Regions from separate parts of the Paenarthrobacter sp. NPDC090520 genome, predicted to be linked through region 1. Evidence: riboswitches for the same ligand, from Rfam matches in the RefSeq annotation. Region 1 holds a riboswitch; the other holds the start of a gene.
What was found. Region 1 has a riboswitch for cyclic di-AMP ahead of ACIQTZ_RS15575 (hypothetical protein). Riboswitches for the same ligand answer to the same signal wherever they lie in the genome.
Positions count from the first base shown of each region.

Region 2: linked by a shared signal. The riboswitch ahead of ACIQTZ_RS20885 (hypothetical protein) and the one ahead of ACIQTZ_RS15575 (hypothetical protein) in region 1 are both predicted to bind cyclic di-AMP.

Region 1 is NZ_JBIVXM010000012.1:114,030-118,925, forward strand. Features, by position in the region: gene ACIQTZ_RS15565 (response regulator transcription factor) at 1-719, shown strand, start outside; gene ACIQTZ_RS15570 (sensor histidine kinase) at 723-2,213, shown strand; cyclic di-AMP (ydaO/yuaA leader) riboswitch at 2,322-2,505, shown strand; gene ACIQTZ_RS15575 (hypothetical protein) at 2,509-3,357, shown strand; gene ACIQTZ_RS15580 (glycosyltransferase) at 3,531-4,896, shown strand, end outside.
Region 2 is NZ_JBIVXM010000023.1:61,305-66,200, forward strand. Features, by position in the region: gene ACIQTZ_RS20870 (DUF6480 family protein) at 858-1,100, shown strand; gene ACIQTZ_RS20875 (ATP-dependent DNA ligase) at 1,179-2,240, opposite strand; gene ACIQTZ_RS20880 (hypothetical protein) at 2,287-2,520, shown strand; cyclic di-AMP (ydaO/yuaA leader) riboswitch at 2,650-2,799, shown strand; gene ACIQTZ_RS20885 (hypothetical protein) at 2,803-4,296, shown strand; gene ACIQTZ_RS20890 (hypothetical protein) at 4,293-4,421, shown strand; gene ACIQTZ_RS20895 (AEC family transporter) at 4,491-4,896, opposite strand, start outside.

The DNA of each region.
Region 1 (4,896 bases):
CCAACAACCTTCCCCAGCTCTCCCACCCGGACGGCTCCCCCATCCGCGCCCTGGTGGTGGACGACGAGCCGAGCCTCGCCGAGCTCATGAGCATGGGCCTCCGCATGGCCGGCTGGTCCGTCGCCGTGGCCGCAGACGGCCCCGAGGCCGTGAAGCTCGCTAAAGACTTCCGTCCGGACGTCCTGGTGCTGGACGTGATGCTTCCCGGATTCGACGGAGTTGAGGTCCTGAACCGGATCCGCGCGTTCGCCCCGGAAGTCCCCGCTCTCTTCCTCACCGCGAAGGATGCAGTACAGGACCGCATCGTTGGCCTGGCTGCGGGCGGCGACGACTACGTGACGAAGCCGTTCAGTATGGAGGAAGTCCTGCTGCGCCTTCACCGTTTGGTGCAGCGTTCAGGTGTTGCCGCCATGGACACCGCAGAACTCGTGGTGGGCGACCTGACCCTGAACGTGGACACCCGCGAAGTAACCCGGGCCGGCGAGGACATCGCCCTCACGGCAACCCAGTTCGAGCTCCTGCGCTACCTCATGGAGAACCCCAAACGCGTGGTCAGCAAGGCCCAGATCCTCGACCGCGTGTGGGACTACGACTTCGGCGGGCAGGCGAACATCGTGGAGCTCTACATCTCCTACCTGCGCAAGAAGATCGAGGCCAACCACCCGCCCATGATCCACACCGTGCGTGGCGCAGGCTACGTCATCAAGCCCGCGGACTGAACCTTGACCACACTCTCAGGGGTCGCCCGGAAGACGCAGCGGAGCTGGCTGGACCCATCCACCTGGCATTTGCGGACCCGCCTGGTGCTCGTAGCCATGGCGCTGCTCGTTGCCATCTGCGGGGCGGTGGGAGTGGTGAGCTATGCGTCCATGGACATGGTGTTCAACCGGCAACTGGACCGGCAATTGGAGCAGGCGTCCAGCCGCGCGAACGACTTTGGCAGGCCGCCCTCCAGCTACCCGAACGGCCGGCCTGACCCCCTCGAAGCCCGCGGGCAGGGCGCCGGCACCCTGAATGCGCGGATCAGCGGATCGACCGTCAGCAGCGCCGGGCTCATCGACGCTTCAGGGAACCGGGCAACGCTCTCCGCCGAAGACAAACAGGTCCTGCTGGACCTTCCCTTGGACAACCGACCCGTTGACCGTTCACTGTCCAATGGCGACTACCGCCTGGTCGCCGTCAAAACGGCCTATGGGGATGTGATCGTGACTGGCCTGCCGCTCGCCGACAAGCAAAGCACCGAAGCGTCCCTCGTCTGGACCATGGTGTTCGTATCGCTCGGTGGTTTGGTACTGATTGGGCTGGCCGGAACCGTCATTATCCGGCGGACCATGCGGCCACTGGAGCAACTGTCCGAAGTGGCCACCAAGGTTTCCCGTCTGCCCCTCGATGCCGGCGAGGTGGCGCTCGCGGTGCGCGTACCCCCGTCGGCTTCCCACCCCGGAACGGAGGTAGGCAGCGTGGGCTACGCCCTCAACCAGATGCTGAACAACGTGGCCAGCGCCCTCGAAGCCAGGCAGGAAAGCGAAACCAAAGTCCGGCAATTCGTTGCCGACGCCTCGCACGAGCTCCGCACGCCCCTTACGGCCATCCGGGGTTACACCGAGATGCTGCGGATGACCGAGAATTTCACCGAGGATGGCCGCAAGTCGCTGTCACGCGTCCAGAGCCAGTCGGAGCGGATGAGCACCCTGGTGGAGGATTTGCTGCTCCTGGCCCGATTGGATGAAGGGCAGCCTTTGAAGGTCACGGACGTGGACCTGACACAGTTGGTCATTGAAACCGTGACTGACGAGAAAGTCATGGCCCCGGACCACGTGTGGCAGCTCAAGCTTCCGGATGAGCCCATTACGGTCCGCGGAGACGGCACGCAACTTCATCAGGTGCTGGCCAACCTGCTGTCCAACGCCCGCAAGCACACCGATCCGGGCACCACTGTGGTCACCGGCGTCATGCTGAGCGCGGACGGGAGTGCAGTGGTCACCGTGACGGACAACGGGCCCGGTATTCCCGCGGATTTCCAAGGCCGCATCTTCTCCCGCTTTGCCCGGGCTGACGCGGCACGTTCGGGATCGGAGGGCACGTCGGGCCTGGGCCTGTCGATTGTCGAATCGATCGTCGGAGCACACGGTGGCAGCGTCGAAGTCACCTCAAAACCGGGGCGCACGGAGTTCGCCTTGCGCCTCCCCTCAGTGACAAGCGAACAGGTGTAACGAAACCGGCAAGGCGACGCACCGGCGTCGTGATCTCTGTTACCTAAATGTGACTTAAGCAAAATCCTCCTGTACCGTCGAAAGGGTGGGTCGCCCCAAGAGGCCCACACCCGGGATGCGCCGAGCTCTGCCACTTCCCGGAGTTCCGTTCTCATCGAGGCAGAGACGGGGGACCCAGAGTCTCCGGGCCAGGCATTGCGCCGGCCCTTGGGGTGAAGCCGCAGCTACGCGCGCGGCCGGATGACCTCATCCGAACCCGACAGCTAACTCCGCAGGCGCTGAGAGGTAATCACACATGTCTGAATTCAAGGATCAGACGCGCCATTCCGCGCGTCACCGCGACGAAAACGATGCTCCCCTGACCAAGTCGCAGGCCGTTCTGAAGAACGCCGCACGCCAGGGCAAGGCCGGCCACCGCATGTCGGTCGTAGCAGGTGTCGTTGCCGCCGCACTCGGCGTCGCTTCGCTGGGACAGGCCGCCAACGCCGCGTTCAACCTGCCGGAACTGAGCCAGGCAGCGCAGACCCAGGCCGCCGTACAGTCTGACCCGAAGGCCAACGCTGCCTCAGACGCAGCTGCGGAAAAGGCTGCTGCGGATCGTGCAGCTTCGGCCAAGGCCGCAGCGGACCAGGCAGCGGCCGCAAAAGCTGCAGCCGAGAAGGCCGCCGCCGACAAGGCAGCTGCAGACAAGGCTGCCGCAGACAAAGCCGCAGCAGACCAGGCGGCTGCAGCACAGGCCGCAGCCGAGAAAGCTGCTGCCGACGCCGCCGCCAAGGCTGCCGCTGACAAGGCGGCAGCAGCAGCTGCAGCCGCCGCTGCCGCGCCCAAGGCCGTGGACGATCCCGCCGCAGCCAAGGCCTACGCTGCCAGCATCCTGGCCAGCTACGGCTGGGGACCGGGCGAAATGACCGCCCTGAACACGCTGTGGGAGAAGGAATCCAACTGGCGCACCACGGCCACCAACGCTTCCAGCGGCGCATACGGCATTGTCCAGTCGCTTCCGGCTTCCAAGATGGCTACTGCCGGCGCCGACTGGCAGACCAACTACCAGACCCAGATCAAGTGGGGTCTGAACTACATCAAGGAACGCTACGGTTCGCCGTCCGCAGCCCTTGCCTTCCACTTGGCCAACAACTGGTACTAAGCCCGCAGGCTTTCCGATAGCCGCTCCTGTTCCCGCCGCGCGCATCAACCCCAACTGATGCGCACGGCAGGACCGGGGGCGGCTTTTCGCCTGTCCAGACGCCGCCACAGTTACACAGTCCCGTCACAGCTTCCGCCTAAAGCCCTCACAATCGGCGGATCCACTCTGGATGCATGACGCTCATAGATCCAGCCACCAGTGCGCTGCCGAGCCCCGCCCATGCGGGGCACTCCGCCGCTCCTGCCTTGCCCCACCGGCAGATGCGGCGCTCTCCCGTGGACACCCGGACCACAGTTCCCGTCCTGGACGTCACCGTTCCCGTCCACAACGAGGAAACGGACCTCGAGGAATGCCTGCGCCGCCTGCACGGACACCTCGTGGACACTTTCCCGCATTCCTTCCGCATCACGGTGGCGGACAATGCAAGCACGGACAACACCCTGAAGATCGCCGAGCGACTGGCCCGCGAACTCCCCGAGATTGCCGTCATGCGCTTCGAGGAAAAGGGCCGGGGCAACGCCCTCCGTCAGGTCTGGCTCGCGTCGCCTTCCCCCGTTCTGGCCTACATGGACGTGGATCTCTCCACAGACCTCGCCGCCTTGGCGCCGCTCCTGGCGCCCCTGATCTCCGGGCACTCGGACCTGGCCATCGGCACGAGGCTCTCCCGCAACTCCCGGGTAGTCCGTGGGCCGAAGCGCGAATTCGTGTCCCGCAGCTACAACGTCCTCCTGCACACCGTCATGGGTGCACGGTTCTCCGACGCGCAGTGCGGCTTCAAGGCCATCCGCGCGGACGTTGCCCACCAGATCCTCCCGCACACGCTGGACAACGCCTGGTTCTTCGACACCGAACTGCTGGTCCTCGCCGAACGCTGCGGACTCCGCGTCCATGAAGTCCCCGTGGACTGGACCGACGATCCCAACTCAAGCGTCGACGTCGTACGTACCGCACTGGCCGACCTGCGCGGAATGGCGCGCCTGACGCGCGACCTGGTCACCGGACGCATCCCCGTTCCCGAACTTCGTGCCGCCCTGGCGCGCGGACCACTCCCCGCTTCCTCACGGACCTCCGAGGCCACGCCGCGGACGAGCCTGTTCGGGCAACTGGTTCGCTTCGGCTTCATCGGGGCAGCATCAACGGTGGCCTACCTCCTGATCTTCCTGTTCTGCCGCAGCTTCATGGACCCGCAGCTCGCCAACTTTCTGGCCCTCATCATCACTGCTGTGGCCAACACGGCCGCCAACCGGCGCTTCACGTTCGGCATCCACGGCGGCAACCACGCACGGCACCACTTCGAAGGGCTGATCGTCTTTGGCATCGGCTTGGCGCTCACCTCCGGTGCGCTCGCCCTGGTGCATGGAAGCACGACGCCGGACCGCTGGGTTGAGGTGGCCACCGTGGTTGGGGCGAACCTCACCGCCACTGTGGCACGGTTCCTGTTGTTCCGGCTGTGGGTCTTCCGGAAACCGGCCCAAGCTGCGACGCCCGCGGAACCCGCCGCGGCCGCCGTCCCGGCCGCTGAAGCAGTTCAGACGGCAG
Region 2 (4,896 bases), on a different contig from region 1:
AAATGGCTCATGGTGGGCGGCCCTGTTTCGTGCGGCATGGACGATCGTGACGACTCCCAATGTCCAGGTCCTTGTGAATTTCACGCCGTCGGCCGAAGCCACGGATCTTCCACCTCGAAATGCCCTGTTGAGGCAGCTATTCCAAAGAAGCTCATGCGAAGCCCGAAATCGCTGTGGTTCCCGCCCCACATATCCCCCTGGTTCCAAGAGTCCCTTCCAGAACCCGAACATCAAGCCTGCTATGAGGTGGCCGGAAGTGCGCCGCCCCTGCGGCAATTTCGACCAGGCCTCGGCCAACTTGTTCCGGCTCGGGCCATCCAGCCCAATATCTGCCGTGTACCAGAAGCCCCCGTAGGCAAGCTCCAGTTGCTTGGCCATAGCGTTCCTCACGGCCACTTCCACGATTGCGATGTCGGCCAAAAGGGCTGCCGAAACGTCACGATCCCAAATATAGAGCTGTCTCGCCAGCGAGTGATCGTAAGAGGCAGCGGCCATGTACGTTGCCATGCGGACTGGGGTGATGGCCTCGTCGAGGGCGCGGCTGTGGGCGCCGTTGGACCAAGTTTGGGCATTGGTCAGTACTCGGCGCTCCTTGCTAGACTGCAGATGAAGTCCCCGGACCCGCCTCTCTGGACATGAGCCATGATGCGGCCGGGGTTTTTTGTACGCCCATTCCAGGTAAGCGGCCGAAACAGAACTCTGCAAAACCATCTTTTCCACAGGCCTCTCACTGAACGGGAAAGACTTTGAGCGCGAGGAACGGCGTGCCGCCGGGGCTGCCCTTGTTGGGCACCGGTCCCGAGGCTAGGCTGGCAGGGCAATGCAAATAATAAGGTTACTGAGGAAGAGGTTTGGCCATGACGAGCTATGACCCCGAAGACGACCCCCAAACGTTCGGCGTCTCCGGCGCCGCTGAACCGGACAGCATCCACGAGGATCCGGATATGCGGCAGGACGAAGACCAAGACCCCGCAGCATCGTCGAATCCGGATCCGGAAGACGGCAACATCACCGGACTGGAGCCGGGCGGCGGAGTACCTCCGGGAGAAACGCCTCCCGGCGAAGGCAGCATGAGCGGCGACCAAGGCCACCAGGAGTAACCGCTCCCACATCAGTCGCCAGGCATCTGTTCCGTTTGTTGGGAAACGGCGAGACAGCGGCTTGGCGGCGATGGGGCGCTATTTCAGCCGCAGGATCTCGCCCAGATCGTAGTCTGCGGGTTCTTCCAGCTGCGAGTAGGTGCAGCCGTCAGGAGTCCGGTCCGGCCGCCACCGACGGAATTGGGTGGTGTGCCTGAAACGGTCGCCCTCCATATAGTCGTACGCCACCTCGATCACGAGTTCGGGGCGAAGCGGAACAAAGGAGAAGTCCTTCCCGGCACTCCACCGGCTTTGGCCACCGGGCATCCTGGATCCCCCGGCGGACTCCTGGTTGGCCCATTCGCCCCACGGATGCTCGGCGAACTCCACCTGGTACGGCTCCAACTCCGCCACCAGGGCTTCCCGCTTGGCCATGGGGAACGACGCCACGACGCCCACATGGTGCAGGCGGCCCGAGTCGTCATAGAGCCCCAGCAACATGGACCCCACAACCTTCGCCGTCTTGTGCCAGCGGAATCCTGCCACCACGCAGTCTGCCGTCCGTTCATGCTTCGTCTTGAACATCACCCGCTTGTTCGGCTGGTAGGTGCCGTCGAGGGGTTTGGACAGCACGCCGTCGAGCCCTGCTCCCTCAAGTTGCACGAACCATTCCTTGGCACGATCAAGGTCGGTGACCGCGGGCGTGACGTACACGGGCGGTTCGGCGTCGGCGAGCGCCTCTTCCAGTGCGGCCCTGCGCTCGGCGAAGGGCTGTCCCGTCAGGTCGTCATCCCCCAGGGCGAGCAGGTCGAACGCTACCAACGAGGACGGCGTCTTCTCTGCGAGCATCCGGACGCGGCTGTCGGCGGGGTGGATGCGCTGCTGCAGGCCCTCGAAGTCCAGACGGTTGCCGGAAATGAGGATAATCTCACCGTCGATCACGCACTTCTCCGGAAGGTTCTTCTGGAGCGCGTCCACGAGTTCGGGGAAGTAGCGGGTCATGGGCTTCTCGTTGCGGCTGCCGAGGACGATCTCGTCCCCATCCTTGAAAACGATGGTCCGGAAGCCGTCCCACTTGGGTTCGTAGTGCCCCACATCGGGGATGGTGGGCACGGACTTGGCGAGCATGGGCGAAACGGGCGGCATCACAGGCAGGTCCATAGATCATGTCTACCGGCCAGTACATGCTCAAAGCTAGTGTTGATCCATGGATTTATTGGCCGTGTTGGCTGCCGTTCTCAGCGGACCCGCTCTCGTTGCGCTCCTTTGGATCTGGACGCGGCGCAGGGACACTAAGCGCCCGGTGAAACGCGCGGCCCTGGCAGGCGTCCTGGGCATCGTGGACGAGATCTACCGCCCCGAAACCCACCAGGCGCACCAGGTACAAAAGGTCCAGCATGAATTGCCGTCTCCGGCTCCAGCGCCGAAGGGTAGGCGATAAGGCCACCTCGAAACCTTGGACGTTCCGTCCGTTACATTAATGTGACTTTACTTCCCTGCTCCTGTACGGTCGAAGGGCGACCCTGATCTCCGCTGGGCCGCTTCCGGGCTGACGCCGAGCTCTGCCGCATCCCGGAATCCGCCAGATCCGCGGCAGAGACGGGGGACCCAGAGTTCCCGGGCCTGAATTCCGCAGGCCCTTGGGGTGAAGCCGCCACGTGCGGCCGGACGGCCTCGTCCGAACCCGACAGCTAACCTCGCAGGCGTTGAGAGGCAATCACCCATGTCCCCAACCATGGATCAGCCGCGCCGTGCCCAGGAGGCCATCGAGCGCACCAAGCCATCCGGACGCCGTCGGGCCCAACCCAGCGGACAGTCCCCCACCAGCGCTGAAAGCACGACGGCGGCACCCGCCGCTGTTGTCAATCCAACCGCGCCTGCGCCCACCGCGCCCATGACGCGCGCGGAGCGCCGCGCGGCCGAGCGCGAGGCAGCCGCCCAGGCTGTCATTGCGCCGGAAGCTTCGGTTTCGGACGATGCTGCGGCTCCTGCCTCAGTCCAGGAACCAAGCACGATCGCGGACGATGCTCCGCGGATCGCGTCGACCACGCCCGGGCCGCCGACGTCTGCGATCCCCGTGGTAAAGCCGGCCGAGCCTGCCTCCGACAAGGAAGCTGCTCCTGCGACGGCCGCCATTCCGACGGCGCAGGCTGCGCCCGCGACTGCCGCCATCCCCGTCGTGCAGCCCGCCGAGCCCACTTCTGAGACCGCTCCCGCGACTGCTGCCATCCCCGTGGTGAAGCCGGCCGAGCCCACCCCTGAGCCCGAACCCGCGACGGCCGCCATTCCGACCGTAGCCGCGCCGGTGCTCCGCAATTCCAATGCCCAGCCTGAGGCCAGCGCCCAGCCGAAGACGCCTGCACAGATTGCCGCCGCCGCAACCGCTGCCGCAGGCCTGGCAAGCCGGCAGGCTACCGCGGCCAAGGCAGCTGATGGTTCACAGCCACGCCGGGCAACCACTTTTCCCGGCACCGCCACGTCAGCCGGCGCGGCCTCGTCGGCCGGCGCGGGCAAGTCGGTTACGGCAAGCAAGTCGGCCTTCGGTTCATTCGGGGCATCGTCCTTCAACCGGGAACCGCATGCCGTCCTGACCAAGGCCGCTTCGGTGAAGACCATGGGCCAGCGCATGGCCGTCGTGGCTGGAGCACTTGGCTTGGTCCTGACGGTGGGTACGGTCAGCCAGGCCCTGGATCTTCCGCTCTTCGGCCAGGACAACCAATCCCAGGAAGCCAGCGGCTCCTCCACGGACGGCGACGGACGGGCAACGGGCACGGCGTCACCCGGCCCCACGCCGTCGTACACCACAGCTTCGTCCACGTCGGCCGCCAAGACCGAAGCCGGGCAGCCCTCAGCCGACCCCGCACCGCCGGCAGCAGAGGCACCCGCTGCCGCGCCGGCGTCGTCCGCGGCTGCTCCCCAGGTTTCGCTGGCAGCCCCGCAGTGGGTACCGTCCACGGCTCCATCGGCTGTTGTCCCGGTGCCCGGCGTAACCTCCCCGGTCCCGAGCCAGCCCGCTCCGCCGTCGGACACCATCACGGCACCGACGCCGACCCCCACCACGACTCCGACGGTCACTCCGACGCCGACGCCCACCCCCACCGAGACGTCGAAGCCGAGGCCGAGCAACAGCCCAAAAGCAAGCAGCGCCCCTGAAACGACTGCACCGACCGTGAGTGTGGACGGTTTGCTGGACCTTGCAAAGGAGGCGCTGAAATGAGCACGCGCATGCCTCGGACCACCACGCACATCGGCTGGCACGGCCGCTATTGCAGCAGCAGCCGGACGGCTGCCTTCCGTCGCCGGATGGGCCGCTGGAGCTGCCAGCGCTTGCGGCGCTCGTAGGACCCACAGCAAGACAATGAGGCAGCCACCCGCGCGGGTGGCTGCCTCATTCGCGTCTCCGCCGCCGGGTCACCCTAACAACCACGCGACCACCAGGAGCGCAGCGACGCAGAGCACGGTGGTGCACAGGATCACGTCCCGCGCCACAACCGTGCCGCGGCCGTAGGGCGAAGCAAAGAGAAACACGTTCTGCCCGGTAGGCAGGGCAGCCATGATGACGCTCGCCAGCAAGTGGTTGCCGTCCAAGCCGAACACAAACCGCGCCAGCACCCACGCCACCACGGGCATGCCTGCGACTTTGAGGAGCGTGGCCACCAAGGTCTCCACCCTCCCGTCCCCCTGCTGCAGCGGCGCTTTACCTGCCAAGGACATGCCGAACGCCAGCAACACCATGGGCACGGCAGCCCCCGCCAGCATGTCGACGGGCTTCTGGACCAGTTCCGGCGCGTGCCACCCGGTCAGTGCCATCACGACG